3 regions of the Brevibacterium renqingii genome follow, and region 3 is predicted to be linked to each of the others. Evidence: riboswitches for the same ligand, from Rfam matches in the RefSeq annotation. Region 3 holds a riboswitch; each other region holds the start of a gene.
The links. A riboswitch is a leader RNA that binds a small molecule or an ion and turns the genes downstream of it on or off. The one in region 3 is predicted to bind thiamine pyrophosphate.

Region 1: linked by a shared signal. The riboswitch ahead of thiM (hydroxyethylthiazole kinase) and the one ahead of IIE29_RS13700 (ECF transporter S component) in region 3 are both predicted to bind thiamine pyrophosphate.
Region 2: linked by a shared signal. The riboswitch ahead of thiO (glycine oxidase ThiO) and the one ahead of IIE29_RS13700 (ECF transporter S component) in region 3 are both predicted to bind thiamine pyrophosphate.

The regions. Positions count from the first base shown of each region.
Region 1 is NZ_JADBHG010000001.1:475,937-483,502, reverse strand. Features, by position in the region: gene IIE29_RS17080 (GNAT family N-acetyltransferase) at 1-357, shown strand, start outside; gene IIE29_RS02185 (LacI family DNA-binding transcriptional regulator) at 573-1,640, shown strand; gene IIE29_RS02180 (substrate-binding domain-containing protein) at 1,735-2,829, shown strand; gene IIE29_RS02175 (ATP-binding cassette domain-containing protein) at 2,920-3,744, shown strand; gene IIE29_RS02170 (sugar ABC transporter permease) at 3,741-4,952, shown strand; TPP riboswitch at 5,103-5,221, shown strand; gene thiM (hydroxyethylthiazole kinase) at 5,209-6,129, shown strand; gene thiE (thiamine phosphate synthase) at 6,126-6,881, shown strand; gene thiD (bifunctional hydroxymethylpyrimidine kinase/phosphomethylpyrimidine kinase) at 6,878-7,566, shown strand, end outside.
Region 2 is NZ_JADBHG010000005.1:21,958-29,523, reverse strand. Features, by position in the region: gene IIE29_RS10645 (thiazole synthase) at 1-468, opposite strand, end outside; gene thiS (sulfur carrier protein ThiS) at 470-727, opposite strand; gene thiO (glycine oxidase ThiO) at 724-1,887, opposite strand; TPP riboswitch at 1,877-1,980, opposite strand; gene thiE (thiamine phosphate synthase) at 1,993-2,676, shown strand; gene IIE29_RS10625 (ketopantoate reductase family protein) at 2,673-3,626, shown strand; gene IIE29_RS10620 (histone deacetylase) at 3,580-4,155, opposite strand; gene IIE29_RS10615 (alpha-hydroxy acid oxidase) at 4,341-5,624, shown strand; gene IIE29_RS10610 (FAD-dependent oxidoreductase) at 5,692-6,948, shown strand; gene IIE29_RS10605 (amino acid permease) at 7,054-7,566, shown strand, end outside.
Region 3 is NZ_JADBHG010000007.1:135,421-142,986, forward strand. Features, by position in the region: gene IIE29_RS13690 (DUF4916 domain-containing protein) at 1-127, shown strand, start outside; gene IIE29_RS13695 (universal stress protein) at 264-1,196, shown strand; TPP riboswitch at 1,257-1,365, shown strand; gene IIE29_RS13700 (ECF transporter S component) at 1,389-2,018, shown strand; gene IIE29_RS13705 (ABC transporter ATP-binding protein) at 2,018-3,547, shown strand; gene IIE29_RS13710 (energy-coupling factor transporter transmembrane component T family protein) at 3,588-4,385, shown strand; gene IIE29_RS13715 (hypothetical protein) at 4,426-4,968, opposite strand; gene IIE29_RS13720 (putative quinol monooxygenase) at 5,019-5,339, opposite strand; gene IIE29_RS13725 (class I SAM-dependent methyltransferase) at 5,442-6,044, opposite strand; gene IIE29_RS13730 (LysR family transcriptional regulator) at 6,067-6,942, opposite strand; gene IIE29_RS13735 (NAD(P)/FAD-dependent oxidoreductase) at 7,123-7,566, shown strand, end outside.

The DNA.
Region 1 (7,566 bases), on a different contig from region 3:
TTCGGCGTCACCGAGTCGCGCGCCCGCGCCATGGTTGACGAACTTCGGCAGCGTGCGAAGCGTGTCGGTATGACGCTGTTCTTCGCGGTCGCCGGACACGACGTCGTAGGAGCGATTGGGCATTTCAAGGTATCGGTTCCACACGGAGATTGCGTACGCCTGCAGGAGGTTGACATATTTCCACAATGGCGTGGCAGAGGATATGGGACGTCCATGCTCTTGGAGATGTTGCACCACGTGGCGATTCAGGGGTGCATCACGGCTGTCATCGGCGCAGATGAGGACGACTGGCCTCTGGATTGGTACCGCCGACATGATTTCTTCGATGTACTGCGCGTCCGGTCTGCCCGTCACTAGGTGTTTGACCGACCATTCAAGTGGTTCCGCAGCGCAACCGCCAAGCCTCACCGCTGCACAAACGGCGCTGGAGAAGGCGAAACTGACTGCACGCAATTCATCTTCTTCGGTTCTATGGGTCCTCGTGCGCGCAGGGCATACGGCTATCATCAATCCAGCGGCTGCTGATCTTTGCGGCCGTTCACGAACCGGTTCTCGGACTCAAAGGTGTGGTCATGGCGAAGCAGAACGAGCGGCCGACGCTGGCCACCGTCGCTGCGCATGCCGGAGTGAGCATCAAGACCGCCTCCCGGGTGCTCAACGGGGAGAAGCACGTCGCCCGCGCGACGGCGCAGAAGGTCGAAGAGTCCGCCGCCGAACTCGGCTTCCGCCTCAACCCCACAGCCAAGAGACTGCGTGCCGGTGGGCGTTCGCCCTATGTCGGCGTCGTCCTCTCCGCCGCCGACGATGCGCTGCAGACCCGCGCCTTCACCGCTCTCGAAGCGGAACTCTCGGCCGTCGACCTGCGCCCTGTGGTGACCGTGATCGGGGGCAGCCCGGACCGTGAAGTGGCCTTCCTCGACGAATGCCTGGCCAACGACCTGTCGGGAATCATCGTCCTCCGGGCCCACCCGGACATGACCGGAATCTATTCCCGGGCCGCCGGCGCCGATGTCAGGATCGTCTCCTTCGACCCCGCAGTCACCGGGGCAGGAGTGACCGTCATCACGGGTGACGAAGTCGCTGCCGGGCAACTGGCCGCCAGGCAGCTGCTCGATCACGGGCACCTCGCCCTCGGCGTCATCGGCGATCATTCGACGAGCCTCGTCACCATCCGCCGCCTCGAGGGCATCCGGTCCGCTTTCGCCGGCCGCGGCGACATCGGCTGGCGGGCCTATATGCGCGAAGACGCCCATGACGAGGCCAGTGCGAAGAACGTCGTCGCCGCCTGGCTCGGGTCCCGCAGCGCCCCGAGCGCGCTCATCACCCTGTCCGCCACGCTCACCCAGGGTGCCATCGACGCCTGCCGCCGCCTCGGCGAATGGCCGGCGCTCGTGGGCATCGACGATTTCCCCACCGCCGAACTCCTCGACGTCACCGTCGTCGACCGTGACATCGAGGCCATGGCCGCCGAGGCGGTCCGCCGACTGCAGGCTCCGGCGGGGAAGGGCGACGGCTGCCTCGGTGGGAGCGGCGGCGACGGACTCGATGGCGGAGGCGGTCGGACCTGCGGGGGACAAGACGTCTTCCCGGTTGCCCTCATCGCTCGGGGCAGCGGCGAGGAACCGCCGGATCGGCGGTGAAGACTTTCGCAGCGAAACAGTTGACACCGGGGGTCGATCGGCGAATCATATTCAACAACCTGACAACGTTGTCAGAATGATTGAAAGGTTCACAATGAGGCACAACCTGAAGTCCCACAAGAAGCTGGCCCTTTTCGGTGCCTCGGTCGCCATCGGCGCGCTCGCGCTCAGCGGCTGCGGCAATCAGAAGGGCCAGGGCAATGCGGAAGCCGACAGCGGTTCCGGCGGTGACGGGGAAGTCACGATCGCACTGCTCCTTCCCGAGTCGAAGACCACCCGGTACGAATCCCTCGACAAGCCGAACTTCGAGAAGTACGTCGCCGAGGCCAACCCCGACGCGAAGGTCGAATACCGCAACGCCAACCAGGACGCGACCCAGCAGCAACAGCAGTTCGAAGCGGCGGTCACCGAGGGTGTGGACGCCATCGTCCTCGACCCCGTCGATGCTTCTGCGGTGTCGTCGGCGCTGTCGAAGGCAAAGGCGAAGAAGATCCCGGTCATCGCCTACGACCGCTTCTTCGAAGGTGCCGACTACTACACCTCCTTCGACAACAAGAAGATCGGCAACCTGCAGGGCCAGGCCGTGCTCGACGGCCTCAAGGCCGAGGACGTCGACCCAAAGTCGGGCCCGGTGTGGATGGTCAACGGTGACCCGAAGGACCCGAACGCCGCGGACTTCAAAGCCGGGGCCGAAGAGACCCTCAAGGACGCCGGCGTCGACATCGCCGCCAGTCACGACACCCTCGACTGGAACCCCGACGACGCCCGCCAGTGGGTCGAGGGCCAGCTGCAGGGCAAGGGCGAGAAGCCGATCGCGATCTACGCGGCCAACGACGGAACCGCAGGCGGCGTCATCGCCGCGACGAAGAAGGCCAAGGTCGACCCCGTCGTCACCGGTCAGGACGCCGAGGTCGACGGCCTGCAGAACATCCTCAAGGGCGACCAGTACGCCACGATCTACAAGTCGATCCCGCCCCAGGCCGAATTCGCCGCGAATGCCGCCGTCGCGCTGGCAGGCGGCGAGGACGTCGACGCCGGAACGACCTACAAGGACACCCCGACGGACTTCGTCGAGGCCAAGGTCGTCACCAAGGACTCGGTCAAGGACATCGTCGGCGATCAGATCAAGGCCGACGACATCTGCACCGGCAGCGTGAAGAAGCTCTGCGCAGACGCAGGAGTGAAGTGACTCAGCGACGGTGCAGACGCGACATGACAGCCCACCTGCCGGCGGCCCTCCGGGTCGCCGACAGTCCGGGGCGGCGACAGCGAGGAACAGATGACATCTGAGACACCCGAACCGACCCCCGCGGCGGCGCAGGCGCCGGGAGACAGCAGCGAACCCGTGCTCGAGCTGCGCGGAATCAACAAGAGGTTCGGGGCCGTGCAGGCCCTGACCGACATCCACCTCACCGTCGGCCGCGGCGAAGTCGTCGGGCTCGTCGGCGACAACGGCGCCGGCAAGTCGACGCTGATCAAGGTCATCGCCGGCGTCCACGCCGCCGATGAGGGCGATCTCGTCATGAACGGCACGAAGCAGAGGTTCTCCTCACCCAAGGACGCACAGAAGGCCGGAGTGGCCACCGTGTTCCAGGACCTGGCCCTGTGCGAGAACCTCGACGTCGTGGCCAATCTGTTCCTCGGGCACGAGAAGACCCGTGGGGGAGTCCTCGACGAGGTGGCCATGGAAGCGAAGTCCTGGGAGCTGCTGCGCAGCCTGTCGGCGAAGATCCCGAGCGTGCGGGTGCCGATCGCGGCCCTGTCCGGCGGCCAGCGGCAGACCGTTGCGATCGCCCGGTCCCTGCTGGGCGAGCCGTCCCTGGTCATGCTCGACGAGCCGACTGCCGCCCTCGGCGTGGCACAGACGGCCGAGGTGCTCAACCTCATCGAGAGGCTCAAGGAACGCGATCTGGGTGTGCTGCTCGTCAGCCACAATATGGCCGATGTGCAGGCCGTCGCCGACCGTGTCCACGTGCTGCGGCTGGGCAAGGACGTCGGCGACTTCCCCGGGGACGAACGCACCGATGTGCTCGTCGCCGCGATCACCGGAGCCAGCGACAATGTCGTGACGAAGAGGGCCGCACGCAGGGGTGAGCGCCGATGACTCGCAACTCCTTCATCACCGATGAGCGGATCTCCAGCGAGGGGGTCGTCGGCACGTTCGTCCGACGGGTCAAGGAGGGGCAGCTGGGGGCGTTCCCGGTCATCCTCGCGCTCGTCGTCATCGTCATCGTCTTCCAGACGGCCGATTCCAACTTCATCTCACCGGCCAACCTCGTCAACCTCTCCACCCAGGTCGCCTTCCTCGCGATCCTTGCGCTGGGCATCAACCTCATCCTGCTCCTCGGCGAGATCGACCTGTCCCTGGCGCAGCTGGGCGGGTTGGCGGCCTCGCTGCTCGGTGTGCTCGTGGTCCGGCAGGGTGTGCCGCCGGCCATCGCGCTGATCATCATGCTGCTGCTCGGGCTCGTCGTCGGAGCCGTGCAGGGGTGGTTCTTCGCCGTCGTCGGCATCCCCGCCTTCGTCGTCACCCTGGCCGGCCTGCTCGCCTTCACGGGTCTGACGCTGACGACCTTGGGCACGCAGAAGAACCTGTCGATGTCGGAGACCTTCGCCTTCGACTTCGCCAGCTACTATTTCCCGGCCATCTGGGCCTACGTCTTCGGGGCGGTCGCGATCATCGGCTTCGGTGCCGGAATCATCCATTCGAAGCTGCGTCGGCATCGTGAGGGGCTGAACGCGCCGAGCTGGACCTCGGTGATCGTGCGCATCGTGCTGCTGGCCGCGATCGTGTTCGGGTTCCTCATCCTCGTCAACCAGGACTTCGGGCTGGCCATGCCCTTCTTCCTCATGATGGTCATCGCGATCGTCATCGATCTGGTGCTGCGCAAGACCCGCTACGGCCGCTCGATCTACGCCGTCGGCGGCAAGGTCGAAGCCGCCAGGCGAGCCGGCATCCGCGTCACCTGGGTGCGCATCAGCGTGTTCATGGCCGCGGGCGTGCTCGCCGCACTGTTCGGGTTCATCAAAACAGGGGTGACGACGAACGCCGGATCGACCCTGGTCAGCACCCAGGACCTGCTCAACGCGATCGCGGCAGCCGTCATCGGCGGCACCTCTCTCTTCGGCGGACGCGGGTCGGCCTGGGCCGCCGTGCTCGGTGCCCTGGTCGTCGGAGCGATCAACAACGGTCTCTACCTCATCGGCTTCAACTCCGATGCGCAGCAGATCATCACCGCGCTCGTCCTCCTCACCGCCGTCGTCATCGACGCCCTCAGCCGCCGCGGCCAGAGGTACGTCGGCCGGGGGTAGGGGAGTCCCGCCCTCACCGAGCGGACCACTTGGTGTCGAGGGACCAGTTGCAAGGGGTCCTTTCGAGGCCAAGTGGTCCGCTCGGTGCAATCGGCGGCGCGACCAGCTCGTGCGGACTCGCCCCGTCCCGGTGGGGCTGATACAGTCGAAGCCAATGACATGGGGTGCCTCATGACGATCCGCGGCAGCGGAGTTCGGCGAGGCTGAGAGAACACCCATCGAACCTGATCTGGGCCATACTAGCGAAGGGATCGTCATGGTTGACTTCGACCTGCGTTCTGCCAACGCACGACTGCGTGCGGGACATCCGCTCATCCAATGCATCACGAACACCGTCGTGCAGCAATTCAGCGCGAACGTGCTCCTGGCCGTCGGCGCGTCCCCGGCGATGCTCGACCATGAGGCCGACGCCGGGCAGTTCGCCGGCATCGCCGACGGCGTGCTCATCAATTTCGGCACCGCTTCGAATCATCAGCTGCTCGCCGCCGATGCCGCCATCGACGTCGCCGCTGCCGCCGGCAAGCCCTGGGTGCTCGACCCCGTCAGCGTCGGCGCGGTCGACTTCCGCACCTCTCGCATCCGCCGCGCCGCCGCTGACCGACCGACCGCGATCCGCGGCAACGCCTCGGAGATCGCGGCTCTGGCCGGAGTCGGCCTCGGCGGACGCGGAGTCGACTCCACCGATGAGGTGGACGCCGTCCTTCCCGCCGCCGCCCAGCTGGCACGCACGACCGGTGCGATCGTCGCGGTGTCCGGGCCCAGTGATGCCGTCGTCGCGCACATCGACGGAACCGACCATGTCGCCCATATCGACGGCGGCCACGACTTCATGCCGCTGGTCATCGGCACCGGCTGCTCCCTCGGCGCCGTCGCCGTCGCCTACCTGGCCACCGCCGACTCCAGCACTGCAGGCCCGGACTCCGCAGCAACGGTCTCGGCGACTGCGGCAGGGGACCCGGCCATCGACAGCGCGGCCGCCCTGGCGAGATTCGAAGCCGTCGTCGCCGCCCACGCGCACTTCGCCGTCGCCGGAGAACTCGCCGCCGCCGGCGCTCACGGGCCCGGCAGCTACTCGGTGAGCTTCCTCGACGCCCTCCACGCCGTCACCGGCGACCAGCTGGCCCAGGCCCGGGTCAGCCACGGCACACTGACCGCGGACGAAGGCGTGCAGGCATGACCGCCGGATCGGCGCACCCCGCGGACAGCCCCCACGACACAGGGGACCAGGGCGTGACCGTTCAGTCTCAGGACCGCTTCACCGGCATCGACACCCGCCTCTACCTCGTCACCGACTCCGCTCAGTGCGAAGCGGCCGGCCGCAGCGTCGCCGAGACCGTGCACGAGGCCGTCGCCGGGGGAGTGGGAATCGTCCAGGTGCGCGACAAGGACATCGACGACACCGCCTTCTACTCGCTGACCCGCCAGGTCATCGCCGCCGTCGACTCCGCCACCGCGGGCACTGACCGCACAGTCCCCATCGTCCTCAACGATCGCGTCGAGGTGGCCCGCCGCCTCATCGACGAAGGCGAGATCGTGCACATCCACGTCGGCCAAACTGATGCCACCGTCGCCGAGGTGCGCGCCACCTTGGGCGAGGCACCGCTGATCGGTCTCTCGGCCGCGAACAGCGCCGAATTCGCCGCCGCCCGCGACACCGACGTCGTCGACCTCATCGGCATCGGGCCCGTCTACGACACCGCGACGAAGGCCGACGCTCCCGACGGCATCGGACCCGAGCGCCTCGGCGAACTCGTCATCGAAGCGGGCATCCCGGCTGTCGCGATCGGCGGCATCAGCATCGACCGGGCGCCTGAGCTGCGCGACCGCGGACTGCTCGGCATCTGCGTGGTCTCGGCCATCTGCACCGCCGAGGACCCGAAGGCCGCGGCCGAGCAGCTGCTCGCCGCCTTCACAGGAGGCCACGCATGAGCACCCGCCCGCCCATCACCCTGTCCATCGCCGGCACCGACCCCTCTGGGGGTGCCGGCATCCACGCCGACCTCAAGACGTTCACCGCGCGGGGGACCCTCGGCACGACCGTGATCACCGCGCTCGTCGCGCAGAACACGCACGGGGTGTCTCGGGTCTATCCGATCGACGACGACTTCGTGGCCGACCAGTTCGACTCCGTGCTCGACGACATGCCCGTCGACGCCTCGAAGTCAGGGATGCTCGGTACCCGTTCACTCGTCGAACTCGTCGCCGCCCGCGCGGCAGCCGGCAGGCTCGGATTCTTCACCGTCGACCCGGTGATGATCGCGACCTCCGGGCACCGGCTCCTCGAAGCCGATGCCGTCGACGCGGTGCGCACCCACCTGCTGCCCGTCGCCGACCTCATCACCCCGAACCTCCCCGAAGCGGCCCTGCTGCTCGGAGACGACGAACCCGAGGCGGGATCGTCCGCACAGATGCGTGAACAGGCCCGCCGCCTGCTCGACCGGGGACCCGGCGCCGTCCTCCTCAAGGGCGGACACGGCAGCGACGGGGACGTCTCCGACATCCTCGCCACCCGTGACGGGCAGATCCGCGAGTTCACCCATCCGAGGCTCACCACCCCGAACACGCACGGCACCGGATGCACGCTGTCGGCGGCGATCACCGCCGAGGTGGCCGT
Region 2 (7,566 bases), on a different contig from region 3:
GCCGATCGGCGCGCCGGCTGGCATCACCGCTGCCACTCCGGCGTCCTCGAGTCGCTTCGCCAACGCCGGATCGTCGTTCGTATATGCGAAGACCGTGAATCCGTCGAGGACGAGTTCCTCGGCCGCGGCGAAGAGTTCGATCGGATCGGGCAGCAGAGTGTCCTCGTCGGCGATGACCTCGAGCTTCACCCAGTTCGTCTCGAGTGCTTCCCGGGCCAGCTGTGCCGTGAGCACGGCATCCCGGGCGGTATAGCATCCGGCGGTGTTCGGCAGGATGCGGATGCCCAAGCGCTGCAGCATGGTGAACACGGAATCACGCGATTCGGCGTCGAAGCGACGCATCGCCACGGTCGTCAGTTCTGTGCCCGAGGCCCGCAGTGCGTCTTCGAGAATGCTCAGCGAACTCGCGCCTCCGGTGCCCATGACGAGGCGGGAGCTCAGATCCGTGCCGTCGATCGTCCAGGTCATATCAGCCTCCCTGCACAGCGGTGACGATGTCCACGGTGTGGCCGTCGGTCAGAACGAAACCGGACCAGCCTCCGCGCCGGATCACTTCGCCGTTGACAGCGACGGCGATGCCCAGACGGCCCCCATCGGCAGGGGTCCCGTCCTCGCGCAGCTCCCGTCCGGTGACTTCGGCGACGAGGTCGAGCGCCGAGGTGGCACCGGCCAGTTCATGCGGTTCGCCATTGAGGACGATAGTGGCTGCCTGTGCTGATTCGGTCATGGTTTGCTCCTCTTCGAGGTCGTGGTGGGCAGAACAGCGGTGTCGGCGGCATCATCGAAGCGCCGAGGTGAGACGGAGGCGAGAGCGCCCGGTGGCAGCCATTCGGGGCGGCGACCGACAGCGAGTTCGGCACCCAACAGACCGCCGAGCGGGGCGAGGAGGATGCCGTGCCGGAAGTAGCCGGTGCTGACGACGCAGCCGGCGTCGATCCGACCGATCAGGGGCACATCGTCGGGGGAGCCGGGGCGGGCACGAGTGGTGATCTCGGTGATCTCGCAGTCGAGTATGCCCGGAACCAGACGCTGACCATCGTGGAGGAGGCGGTGGACCGATCCGGCGTCAGTGCCGGCTCGACCGTCCTCACGGGAGCTGGCTCCGAGCACGAGCTCCCCATCGGGGCGGGCCACGATGTAGACGGAACGGCCGTTGACGAGGCCGCGGATGGTGCTCGACAGCAGGGGAGTGCGCGCGGCGGGAGCACGCAGGCGCAGAACGTCGCCCCATACCTGGCGCACGGGCAGCCGCGGGGCGCCTGCTACGGCATTCGAGGCTGCTCCGGCGGCGAGGACGACCTGGTCGGAGATCAGCTGCCGCCCGTCCTCGAGCTCGACACCGACGGTGGCGTCTCCGTCGCGCAGCAGCCCGGTCACTCGCGCAGACAGGAGTTCGGAGGCGAACACCGAGCGCAGGGCCGAGACCACTCTCCTGGGGTCGATGGACTGATCCTCGGGGATGCGCACGGCACCGGCGACCGAAGGTGACAAGGACGGTTCGAGCTCTCGCGCCCGTGAACCGGTGATGAGTTCCGTTGCGAACCCGGCTCCCGACTGGGCATCCCGCAGCTCGCGCAGCGCCTGCAGATCGGCACGATCACCGGCACATACCAGGGTTCCGGTGTCGGTGAGGCCGAGATCGGCTGCGTCCGTGTCGGCCACCTCGGCGGCGAACTCCGGGTACATGTCGGCCGCGGTGCGCAGCAGCGGGTACAGCAGCTCCTGCCCCCATACGACCTCGGCGGCCGGAGCGAGCATGCCCGCCGCGGCATGGGAGGCGCCCATCGCGGGATCGGGATCGATGACCGTGACATCGGCGCCGAGGTGGCGCAGGTACCAGGTGGTGGACAGGCCGATGATTCCGGCACCGACGACGATGACGTGCATGGATTCTCCCTCCGGCGGCATGATCCGCATCAGGTCTGACGGTCGGCTGTTACACCCTCTCAGCCTCGTTGGGAGGCTCCCGCGAACTTCCTCTACTCTATGACCATGACCACCGATATTCCACCGCACACCGACGTGTCCGACTCGAGAAGAGCCTGGCGGGAAGCCGAATTGGCTCGGGCTAGCCTCTACCTGTGCACCGATGCCAGGAGTGCCCAGGGTGATCTTCCCGAGTTCCTCGATGCTGCGTACGCCGGCGGCGCCGACATCATCCAACTGCGCGACAAGACCCTCGAAGCCCGAGACGAGATCGCCGCCCTCGAGGTGCTGAAGGAAGTCGCTGAACGGCATGGGAAGCTGTTCTCCGTCAACGACCGTGCCGATATCGCACTCCTGGTCGGCGCCGATGTCTTCCACATCGGCCAAGGGGATCTCACCAGCGCTCAGGCTCGCGCCGTGCTCGGACCCGATGTCCTTCTCGGTCGCTCCACCCATTCGCGGGAACAGGCGCTCGCCGCCGAAGCGGACGGCGAGATCGACTACTTCTGCGTCGGTCCCGTGTGGGAGACTCCGACGAAGCCCGGCCGGCCGGCCGTGGGCACGGGTCTGCTGGCCGAGACGGCTGCTTCGGCGGTCAAACCCTGGTTCGCCATCGGTGGGATCAAGGCCGGTCCCAGACTCTCTGAGGTCCGGGAAGCGGGCGCGGAGCGTGTCGTGGTGGTACGTGCGATAACCTCGGCAGTCGATCCCGCTGCGGCCGCGCGGGTGCTCAAGGAGGAATCGGCATGACGGGTACCACGCACAGCGCAGCGAGCGGACAGGAGCCGACGATCCTCATCGCCGGTGCCGGAGCCACCGGAGGAGCCTTCGGCACCTACCTCATCGAGGCCGGCCGCAACGTCACCTTCCTCCTTCGGGAGACGAGGGCGGAGCGGATCCGTGCCGAAGGGCTGCGCTTCGTCTCGCCGGAGGCTGATCGGACGAACTCCGTCAGCGTGATCACCGCCGCGGAGCTCGAGAGGAGCCGGCAGACCTTCGACCTCGTCATCATCGCGGTCAAGGCCAACGGTCTCGATGCCGTCCTCGACGACGTCCGCCCCGCCGTCGGCGCTGACACGCGGATCGTCCCCTTCCTCAACGGCATGGCCCAGATCGACCGTCTGCAGGCCGACTACCCGGGTCAGACTCTCGGCGGGCTCGTCAAGATCGTCGGCACTGTCAAGGACGGTGCGGTGCATCAGCTCACCGACCTGGCCGTGATGACGATCGGCGACCTCTCCGGCGATGAGGTGCCCGAGTCCGTGTCCACGGCTCTCGACGTGCCCGGCTTCAGATTGCAGGTCATCGACGACATCGTCGGCGGGCTGTGGGAGAAGTGGATCTTCATCGCCGCGGCCGGAGTCGTCACCTGCCTGTTCCGGGCGCCGGTCGGAGCGATCGTCGACGCCGACGGGCGGGCTCATGTGCTCCGGATCATCGAGGAGCTCGAATCCGTGGCGGCCGCGGCGTCCCATCCGGTGTCCGCGAGGTCCCACGAGATGACCGTGTCGATGCTCACGGCAGAGGGGTCGGAGTTCACTTCGTCCCTCTACCGGGACGTCACGGCAGGTCTGCCGAGCGAAGCCGAGCACATCCTCGGCGATCTGGCCCGCAAGGCCGCCGAGCTGGGGGTCGACACCCCGCTGCTCGACCTCACGCTGGTGCAGCTGCGCGCCGGGGAAGCTCAGCGGCGTCCCTGACCTCGGCAGTGCCTGTGCGCAGCATCGCCAGATACGGTTCGGTCGGCTGGGTGTGCTCGATGTCGGCCGAACCGTGGGGAGCGGTGAATGTGACGCTGGGGACGCCGTCGACGTCATCGAGGACGATGAGCGTCTCATAGCCTCCCGGCCCCACCGAATGAGACGCGCCGACGGGCAGGTCGAATGCGAGGCTCTCCAATGGACTGTCGGCCTCGGGCGGACGATTCATCTCCTGGGCGGCGATATCGGCGAACTGTTCGGCGGTGATGAGATAGGCCTTGGCCGGAGTGGGACCGGGAACATGATGGTCATAGAAGGCCATCCCGCCGCCCCAGACCTTCGACGAACCGGCGAAGTAGATCGTTCCGGGCAGTTCGACGCAGGCCTCGGCCCGCGGCGGTGTGCCGTCCCTTGCACCCGGATAGCTCACGTGCGCTCCGGGCGGCCGGCCGCCCTGAAGATAGCAGGCGAGCCGATCGCGAGCCATGTTCGAACCGTAGCTGACATACCACACAAGTGCTTGAGACATCCATTTCATCGTGCCACGTTGCCCCGGGCGGCTGTCGAATTCGGACCCCGCAGTGTGTCAGAGGTCTCGCAAGGTCGGAGCGGCACCTGCCTGCCGCGACCGGAATCGGCGATGATGGACACCGTCGGCCGGTTTCGTTCCCGGACCCTAGAATGACGAGCGCACAGCCGCGACCGAGGAGAGAGATGAAGCGCCGACTTCCCGACATCAGAGAACTCGCCCCCTTGCTGAAGTTCGAACCGCCCCGACTCGACCGAGTGGCCGCAAGGCTCGACTCCGCCGCCGATATCTGGGATCTGCGACGCATCGCCCAACGTGTGACCCCGCGCGCACCTTTCGACTACGTCGACGGGGCGGCTCTGGACGAGCGGACCCTGAGCAGGAATCGCAACGCCTTCGCCGAGGTGGAGCTGCTGCCGCGCATTCTCCACGGTGTCGACGCCCCGGACACTTCGACGACAATCGCCGGATCCCGAACTCGTCTGCCGTTCGGCATCGCCCCGACCGGATACACGAGGATGATGCACTCCGAGGGTGAGGTCGCCGGTGTGCGCGCGGCGACGAAGGCCGGAATCCCGTTCTCACTGTCGACGATGGGAACGACCTCGGTCGAGGACGTCGCACAGGCGGCCCCGGACTCGACCCGGTGGTTCCAGCTCTACCTGTGGAAAGACCGGCAGCGCAGCCTCGACCTGCTGCAGCGAGCCCAGGCCAGCGGTTATGAGACTCTGCTCGTCACCGTCGATACGCCCATCACCGGGCAGCGGCTGCGTGATCACCGGAACGGATTGACGATCCCGCCGCGGCTGACCTTGGGTACGATCCTCGACGCCTCGTACCGGCCGGGCTGGTGGTTCAATTTCCTCACCACCGAACCGCCGAAATACGCCTCCCTGTCGGATACCTCGCAGTCCTTGGCGGAGATGACGCAGACGATGTTCGATCCCACCCTCGACCTCGATGACCTGCGGTGGATCCGGGAGCAGTGGTCGGGTCGCCTCTTCGTCAAGGGCATCCTCACCGCTGACGACGCACGTCGGGCTCAGTCGGTCGGAGCCGATGGCCTCGTGGTCTCCAACCACGGCGGGCGCCAGCTCGACCGTGCCCCCGACTCACTGACTTCCCTGGCCGAGGTCCGCGCCGAGGTCGGAGCCGACATGGAACTCATCCTCGACTCCGGAATCATGTCCGGCACTGATGTCGTCACCGCTCTGTGCGCCGGAGCGGACTTCGTCCTCATCGGCCGCGCCTATCTCTACGGGCTCATGGCCGGCGGTCAGAGGGGAGTCGAACGGGCGATCGAACTCATCCGACAGGAGGTCCTCACCGCCATGGGGCTCATGGGCGCCCGCAGCATCTCCGATCTCGGCCCCGACCTCGCTCGCGGCCTGCCCTCGGCACCGCAGAAGACGAGTCCGTTCGCATCCAGATCGGCAGCGGAGACGCGCAGGAGCGAGGAAGGCGTCTGAGCAGACGGTAGACGATGTGCCACAGCCGGGTCGAGGATAGGACTGTGAGGATGAGGAGGCGCGAGAGTTGATCACAGCAGCGAGCGTGGGAGAGCAGCTCGAATCAGTGTCGGCCGAGACGCCGCGCATCCTCATCGTGGGAGCAGGCATCGCGGGGATCACCCTGGCCCAGCTGCTCAGAGTTCAGGGGTTCGAACCGGTGCTCGTGGATCGGTCCGCCGACGCGCGACGCATGATCGGAGACAACCGGGCCGGGTACATGCTCGCGCTCATGCCCATGGTCGACCCGATCATCGACGCCCTCGGCGTTCGGGACACCTATCTCGACGCCAGCGTCGGCATCGACCGCTATGTCGCCCATGCGCACTCCGGGCGCGTTCTCCGGCAGGACCGCCTCGGCGATCTGCTGGCCGAGTACGGTGACTACCGGGGGATCTCCCGGGCCGCGCTGCTGACGGTGCTCACCGGTGATGACTGTCCGGTGGCTTTCGGCACCACTGTGTCCGGGCTTGCTGAAGACGAGCGATCGGTGACCGTCACGTGGGGCGATGATTCCGGTGCGGCAGCGGAATCGGCGCGTACCGCGTTCGACATCGTCGTCATCGCCGACGGAATGAACTCGCGGACCCGGGACCTCGCACCGAGTCGCGGCTCCCTCGGCGCAGCCCGGTCGGCAGACGCGGTGGACACCTTGGACACGGCGTGGGGAGGCTGGGTGTGCTGGGCGGATGCCGACGGGAGCCCGGACGCCGTCGACGAGATCTGGGGCGACGGCTTCTTCCTCGGCATGTATCCGGTCAAGGACGGCATCGGCGTCTTCCTCGGATGCCCCGACTCACGGGAGCCGCTGGGGTCGCGACGGTTCGCCGATGAGGTCAGGGCGAAGCTGAAGGTGCTGCCACCGCGCATCGATGCCTGCCTCGCGGCGATCGCCACAGCCCGAGACCCGTTCTTCTGGCCGTTGCGTGACTCCCGCGCTCGCCGTTGGGCCGAGGGACGCACGGTCCTCCTCGGCGATGCGGCGGCCGGCTTCCTCCCCACGGCCGGCATCGGAGCCGGCATGGCGATGGAATCCGCCCACATGCTCGCCCGTGCGATCGCCGCAGGCCGCGACGACCCGGTGACAGCGCTGAAGCGCTTCGAGGACCGCCAGCGTCCGCGCGTCGAGGCCGCCCACGAGAATTCACGCGCCCTGGCAGGGCTGATGTTCGATCGGTCCCGGCTGCTTGCGGCCGCCCGCGACCAGGTGTTCCGGATTCTCAGCATCAGGACCGCACTGAAGCCGATACTCAAGCTGCTCGAGACCCCGGCCGAGCAGATGTGAGCCTGCTCGCACCCGGAGGATCCCCCGTCCGTGACAGGTCCGGCTGTGGTAGGAATGGCCAGGGTCCTCGTGCGTGGACCCGCCGAACCACGAGCGAGGACGACCATGAGAACACCTGCCGCCGAGGCGACCGGAGAGCGCCGACTCAGACGGGGACTGAAGTCGAGGCACCTGCAGATGATCGCCATCGGCGGGGCCATCGGCACCGGACTGTTCCTCGGTTCCGGCGGAACGATCTCCCAGGCCGGGCCTGGCGGCGCCGTGCTGGCCTATGCGGCGATCGGCGTCATGGTCCTCTTCGTCATGCAGTCACTGGGGGAGATGTCCACGCATCTGCCGGTGGCCGGGTCCTTCCACACCTATGGAACGAAGTACGTCAGTCCCTCGTTCGGCTTCGCGATGGGATGGAACTACTGGTTCAACTGGGCGATCACCCTGGCAGCCGAGCTCGTCGCGGCCGGAGTCATCATGTCCTTCTGGCTGCCCGGCGTGCCGTCGTGGGTCTGGGCCGCGAGCTTCCTCATCCTGCTCGGCGGTCTGAACTTCCTCTCGTCGAAAGCCTTCGGTGAGGGTGAGTTCTGGTTCGCCGCCATCAAAGTCATCGCCGTGCTGGCGTTC
Region 3 (7,566 bases):
CGACGCCCTCAGCCTCGACTGGCTGACCCCCGAGGAGACGCTGCGTCCCGATATCACGGGCGAGCTCTGCTACGGCCAGGAACACGTCCTCAAGGCCGCGCTCACCCATCTGGGCTTCCCGGTCTGAGACCGAGGCTCTCACCCGCACATTTTTCTACGCCGCGTAGAAGCCTCTTGGTAGGATGGTCCCGACGCCGTCGATACCGCCAGTCGGGGCCGTCGTCGGCGTCCGGGTTGGCAAGGCCCCGACCGAGAGGTCCGAGATGTCTGCCCAGTCCCGTCCGTCCGAAACACGCCCGTCAGAGTCAGGCCTCTCCCGAGAGGTCGGAGTCCTCGTCGGCTTCGACGGCTCCGAACTCTCAGCTCTGGCCGTCCGCCGCGGCGCGGTCGAGGCCGAGCGCCGGCATACCGCGCTGACCGTCGTCACCGCCTATGCGCTGCCGACGATGATCTATCCGAACATGGCCTCCCTCCCCAGCGAGCCCGAAGACGTGACCGCGAAGAAGGAAGCGGAGGCGACCCTCGCCGAGGCGGTCGAGCTGTTGCGAGATCACCCCGGTGAGAAGAGCTTCCGCACCGCACCGGGCGATGCCGCCGGCGTCCTCGTCACCCTCAGCTCCGAGGCCGAGGTCGTCATCGTCGGCGCGCGAGGTCGCGGCGGCTTCATGGGCCGCGTGCTGGGATCGGTCTCCACCGCCCTTCCGGCCCATGCGCACTGTCCGACCATCGTGGTGCCGCAGCATGCCGCACCCGACTCAGCACAGAACGGCCCCGTGGTCGTCGCCGTCGACGGCTCGGACACAGGACGCGTCGCCATGTTCACCGCGGCCGCCGAGGCCGCGGTGCGCGAAGCTCCGCTCGAGGTCGTCTCGGTGCTGCCGACGGGAGACGAATGGCTGTACTGGTACCCCGAGCTCGAGCTCAGCTCGGAGGTCTCAGGGCGTCGGCAGAAGGAGCTCGCCGCCGGGCTCGAGAGAGAGGTCGCCGAGCTTCGCGAGCAGTTCCCCTCGCTGTCCGTATCCACATCGGTTCCGATCGGCGATCCCACCGAGACACTCATCGAAACCAGCGCCCGCGCCCAGCTGACCGTGCTGGGCACGCGCGGTCGCGGACGTCTGAAGAGCGCTTTGCTCGGCTCCGTCTCCCGCGGTGTCCTCAACCGTGCCGCGGGACCGGTGATGGTGGTGCCGAGCTGATCGGCGTCGCCGGGCGCCCCTGAGACCCGCTGCCTCTCACCGCCGTCTGCTGTACAGTGGTGGCTACGACAGGGGAGCGCCATCAGGGGCGCTGAGAGTGCAGAAGAAGCTGCAGACCCTCGAACCTGATGCGGTCAGTACCGCCGAAGGAAGTCGAGACTCTTCCACCCCTCCTTGATCCGAGGAGGCACAATGCCGAAAACCACCACGTCGAATTCCGCACCGTCCACGGCACCGGCCCACACCCTGGCGCCGAAGACGAAGAAATGGCGGGTCGTCGACTACGTCACCACCGCCGTGCTCGGCATCGCCGTCGGACTCGTGTTCTGGGTGCTGGCGCTGAGCTGGAAGATCCTCGAGCTCGCCTTCCAGGCGTTCCCGCCCTCGATCGGGCTCATCGCCGGCCTGTGGGTCCTCGCCGGCCCCCTGGCCGGTGCGATCATCCGCAAACCCGGGGCCGCACTCCTGTGCGAACTCATCGCCGCCATCGTCGAAGCGGTCCTCGGCTCTCACTTCGGCGCAGCCGTGCTGCTGTCGGGGCTCGTCCAGGGTCTCGGCGCCGAACTCGTCTTCGCCGCCTTCGGCTACAAGCGGTTCACGCTCTGGATCACCGCACTGGCCGGAATGCTGGCCGCGGCTTTCATGGCCGTGAGCGAGAACATCATGTACAACGCCGAATGGCAGTTCGGCTTCCAGACCGTCTATGCCGTGTGCGCGATCGTCTCGGGCCTCGTCATCTCCGGCATCGGCGCCTGGTACGCCCATCGGGCGATCGCGAGGACGGGCGCGCTGAGCTCCTTCGCCTCCGGTCGCCTGCGCTGATGGGGCTGCCGATCACGGCGCGGGAGTACTCGTGGACGCATGCCGACCGTGATGCTCCCGCCGTCGGTCCTCTCGACCTCGAGATCACGGCCGGTGAGAGAGTCCTCGTCCTCGGACGCTCGGGAGCAGGCAAGTCGACTCTCCTCCATGCGCTTGCCGGTGTCCTGCCCGACGAGTCCGGAGAGGCGACCGGTGAGCTCCTCGTCGGAAACGCTCCCCCGGATCCTCGCCGAGGCGGCTCCGGGCTGGTCCTGCAGGATCCCGAATCGCAGGTGATCTTCTCTCGCGTCGGCGACGATGTCGCCTTCGGTATGGAGAACCTCGGGCTGCCCGCCGAGGTCATCGAGTCCCGGATCCCCGGCTCGCTGGCCGCACTCGGCCTCGATCTGCCGCTCGACCATCCGACGGCGGCGCTGTCCGGCGGCCAGAAGCAGCGCCTGGCCCTGGCCGGGATCCACGCGATGTCGCCTGAGGTCATCATCCTCGATGAACCCACAGCGAACATCGACCCGGACTCGGCCGCTGAGGTCCGCGACTCCGTCCTCTCCGTGCAGACTGCCGCCTCGGCGACGATGGTCATCGTCGAGCATCGGGTCGGACTGTGGCTCGACCACGTCGATCGCGTCATCGTGCTCGGTCCTCACGGGCTCCTCGCACAGGGTCCGCCGAAGCGGATCTTCTCCGACCCGAGCCTGTCCGAGGCGCTCATCGACTGCGGCATCTGGATGCCGCACGGATCGGAGACGACGTCAGGAGGGGGCTTGTCGCCCACAGCCGAGGCCGCGATCTGCTCGAGTCCCGGCGACGGACGAGGGGATGTGCTGCTGCGGGCCGCGGGCCTCGCCGTGGGCCGGCCGCGAGCGAAGGCACCGGCGGCGGCCGGCATCGATCTCGCCGTCCGCGCAGGAGAGGCTGTGGGCCTCGTCGGCCCCAATGGCGCCGGCAAGTCCACGACCGCGCTGACGCTGGCCGGTCTGCTTCCCGAGTTCGCGGGACGGGTCACCGCCGAGGCGGCGCTGCGGGGCGAGTCGAAGCACGCCCGTCCGTTCGCGTGGCCCTCGGCGCTGCTCGCGCCGCGCATCGGCATGGTCTTCCAGGAACCGGCACATCAGTTCCTCACCTCCGGTGTAGCCGCGGAGCTGAGTCTGGGACCGCGCCTGGCCGGGTGGTCGGACGCGGAGGTCGACGACCGCGTCGTCCAGCTGCTCGACGTGCTCGGCTTGCAGGCGCTGGCCGAAGCGCATCCGCAGAGCCTGTCCGGCGGCGAGAAGCGCCGCCTGTCGGTGGCGGCCATGCTCGCTCCCCGACCACAGGTCCTCATCGTCGACGAGCCGACCTTCGGCCAGGACGCTCTGACCTGGGCCGGGCTGGTCGAACTGTTCGTCGATGCCCTGGACCGCGGCTCGGCCGTCGTCGCCGTCAGCCATGATCATGCCTTCCTCGACGCGATCGGGGCCCGACGGGTCGACCTCGGGGCGTTCTCCACCTCCTCGACGGCTCGGGCAGGGGCGGGTGAGCGCGGTGAGTGAGCAATTGGCGCGCAGGCGGCAACCGCCACCCGAGGTGGGGGTGGAAGATCCCGGTCAGCTCATTCCCGTGGTGCGCAGCACGGCTCTGGTCCGATGCAATCCGCTGACGAAGATCACCATGGCGCTCATCCTCATGATCGGTGCGCTGTTGAGCATCGATGTCGTCTCTGCCGGTGTGGTGCTCGCGTTCTCACTGCTCGGGCTGCCCGCCACCGGGCTCGATCTCGCCGCGACGATCAGGCGGCTGTGGTTCCTTCCTGCCGGTGCTCTGCTCGCGGCGTGGGGGACGGCGATCCTCGCGGAGAAGACCGGGGAGGTCGTCATCGACTTCGGTCCGCTGCTCATGACAAGTGACTCCCTGGCTGCGGCTGCGGCGATCTTCGTGCGCGTCCTCGCCTTGGCGATACCGCTCATCGTGCTCGTCTCGACGATCGATCCGCGTGACCTCGCCGATGCGCTGATCCAGCATCTGCGGCTGCCCGAGGTCGTCGTCATCTCCGTGCTCGCCGCGAGCCGACTGCTGGGTCTGCTGGTCAGTGAGTGGCAGGTGCTGGCGATGGCCAGGCGGGCCAGAGGTGTGGCCGGCGGTTCGCTCGTTCGGCGCACCAGGAGTCTGTTCGGCGCGGTCTTCGTTCTGCTCGTGGTCTCGATCAGGCGTGCCACGACTCTGGCGATGGCGATGGAGGGTCGCGCATTCGGTCGTCCCGGACGCACGTGGCGCAGGCGATCGAGTTTCGCAGTCCGAGATGTCGCAGCGGTAGTCCACAGCCTGGTTGTCTGCGGGACAGCGATCGGAGCGGCTCACGTGCTCGGCGTCTGGAACCCGATCATCGGCTGAAACGAAGCGGAATCGTCGGAGCTGTTCCGCTTCCGGACGGTCAGAGCTGCTTGAGGAGGTCCTTGCCGAAGGCCCGCCATTTCTCGAGGGCTTCCGGACTGGCCAGCTTGGACGTGGTGAGGACGACGAGGGTCTTGTCTTCGCTCTTCGTCTCAGCTGCGGCTTCGATCTTGATGCCGCCGTCGAGGTTCGCTCGCCAGAAGGAGCGCTTCGCCGTCTCCGAGGTGCGGGGATCACCGTCGAGGGCCGTCTCGTTGAGGGTATCGCCGATCAGAGAGGCGAACTTTTCGATGAGTTCGGAACGATCGCCGGGCATCGTGCGGGACACGGCCACGTCGAAGGTGCCATCGGCACGCTGACCGGGCACGCGACGGCCGATCTCCTGTTCGTAGGCAACGACCGCGCCCTGGACCCACCAGCCGTGGTTGTCGACTCTGCCGTCGAACTGGGGATAGAGAGCGTCGGCGAGTTCTTTGTGACTCGCCGACGCTCCCCCGGCGGCTTCGAGGCGAGCATGGATATCGGCCCATGGCTCGCCGAGGGCCTTTTCTATCGATCCGATGTTCTGCGCCTTGGTCACCATGCCAGAAGTCTATTCGTCCGATCGATGCGAGATGAAGGCCAGGAAGGCGATCAGTCGATCTTGAGCTCGCCCATCTCGTCCCAGCCTTCGCCGTCGATCTTGCGTGAGATGATCTTCGGCGTCGAGGCCAGGTGCGGACGCATGGCTTCGAGTCCGGCGGCGAAGTGATCGCTCTTGACGTGCGGTTCCGCGCCTTCGTCGGTGAATGCCTCGACGAGGACGTACTCGTTCGGGTTCTCCAGGCTCTTCGACCATTCGAACCACAGGTTCCCGGGTTCTGCGCGCGTCGCCTCGGTGAAGGCGCGCACAGCCTCGGGGAATTTCTCGACGCTCTCGGGCTTCACGTCGTACTTCACAACGATGAAGATCATGGTGGATTCTCCTCGGTTGATTCTCGGTGGGGTCGGTGTCAGCTTAGTTCGAGCCGTTCGGCGTTGCGACCGCCCCGGGCTCCGCGGACAGGTCGAGGGTCCTCAGAGCCTCTCGGCGATGAGGACGAGGAAGTCGCTGTCGGCTTCGAAGGGGTGGAGTTCCCAGGTGGAGAACTTCAGGTCGACGAACATTCCGGTGGCCTTGATGTCCTCGACGAAATCGTCGAAGTCGTAGCCGCGGCCGGCTCCGAACCCGGAGACGAGACGTCCGCCGTGCTTGACCGTCGATTTGATGTTGCCCAGGGTCTGCCTGCGTGAGGCCGGGTCGAGGAAGGCGAGCACATTGCCGGCGCAGAAGGCCACGTCGATCTCGGTGATTCCGGCGCCGGCGAAGTCGAAGTCGGCGAGGTCGCCGGTGTGCCATTGGCCGCTCGGGAAGTCCTCCTCGGCGACGGCGATGAGGAATTCGTCGAGGTCGACACCGTAGACGGTGTGTCCCTCCTCGATGAGCAGCCCGCCGACGCGGCCGGTTCCGCAGCCGGCGTCGAGGATGCGGGCACCGCGCGGGGCCATCGCATTGACGAAGCGCGCTTCTCCGCCGATGTCGTGCCCCTCGGCGACGCGCTTGCGCCACATCTGGGCATAGTTGGCCGAATGCTCGGGATTGGCCCTGCGTACCTTGTTCCACTGATGGTCGAAGCTCATGCCCTCATCCTAGGCCGGAACTTCACGCGAAGACTTCGGCGACCACCTCGGCGACGGCGCGCACCGGCTCGCTCGGGTCCGGGGAGGTCAGGACGATGATCTCCCGCCCGCCCGCTTCGGCCACGGGTTGGAGTTCGACCTCGGCGCCGCCCAAGGACATCATGATCGGGGTCGCCAGGGTCAGTCCCAGCCCAGTCCCGGCCAGGGCGAGCGCGACGGCGGTGTCGGTGACGATATGCGTCTCCTTCGCGGTGATCCCCAGCGCCGAGGTGGCCAGACGCATCGCGCGTCCGAAGAGCTCCTCGGCCGGCGGGAGGATCCAATCGGCCTCGGCCAGCTGCCCGGGCCGCGGCTTCGCCGATCCGGCGGGCACGACGATGCCGAAGTCCTCCCCGGCCACGGCTTCCCAGCTCAGCCCTCGCATCGCCGGCAGCGGCACGGCCGGATAGTTGATCCCGATCCCCAGATCGATGACTCCGTCGATGACGGCCGAGGACATCGTCTCGACGTTGATCTCACGGGCTCGGACCTCGATATCGGGGTGGCGCTTCTCGAGCCGGCGCACCACCTGCGGCAGCGCCGTGGTCGATGCCGATCCGAAGACGCCGAGGGTGACGATGGCCTCGCTGCGGAAGTCCCGGCCGAGCATCGCCATCTCGGCCTGCTTCTGCGCGGCGAGGATGTTCCTGGCCCGGGGCAGCAGCGTGCGACCGGCCTCGGCGAGGACGAGGCCGCGACCGCGGCGCAGGAACAGATCGGAATCGACGACGCGCCGCAGAGCGGTGATGTGCTGGGAGACGGCCCCGACGCTGTAGCCGAGGTGCTCGGCGGCACGCGTCATCGAGCCGAGCTCTGCCACAGCGACGAAAGTGCGCAGCTGCCCGAGTGTCCAAGCCATGAGTGCATGATAGCGACTTTCACACTTCCTAAACAAAGCGTTCATAAACTCTCTCTTGTCCTTAACTGTGATCGGACGCACAATGGTGACATGTCACAGTCCGCCGACATCGTCGTCGGCATCTTCCGCTGCTGCGGCGGCCGACGGAGGCCGTCGCAGCAGCAGACAGTGAGGTGAAACGTGGAGACCCCGACCACTTCGAACAGCCCGCATTCCGCAGCCGATTCGATGCCCGAAAGCGCCTCGGTCGTCATCATCGGTGCAGGTGTGATGGGGGCGGCCATCGCCTACCATCTGGCCGAACGCGGGGTCGAGGACATCGTCCTCGTCGAACGCGACACCCCCGGCTCCGGCTCGACGTCGAAGGCGGCAGGAGGTGTGCGCTGTCAGTTCTCCGACGAGGTGAATATCGCCCTCGCCGCGCGCGGCCTCGAGGTGCTGCGGAACTTCGAGGCCGATTTCGGCGTCGACATCGATCTCGTCAGCAACGGCTACCTGTTCCTCCTCGACTCGAACGAATCCGCCGATGCCTTCGCCGCGAATGTCGCCCTCCAGCAGAGGATGGGCCTCGTTTCGCGGATGCTCACCGTCGCCGAGGTGGCCGAACTCGCCCCCTTCGTCGAC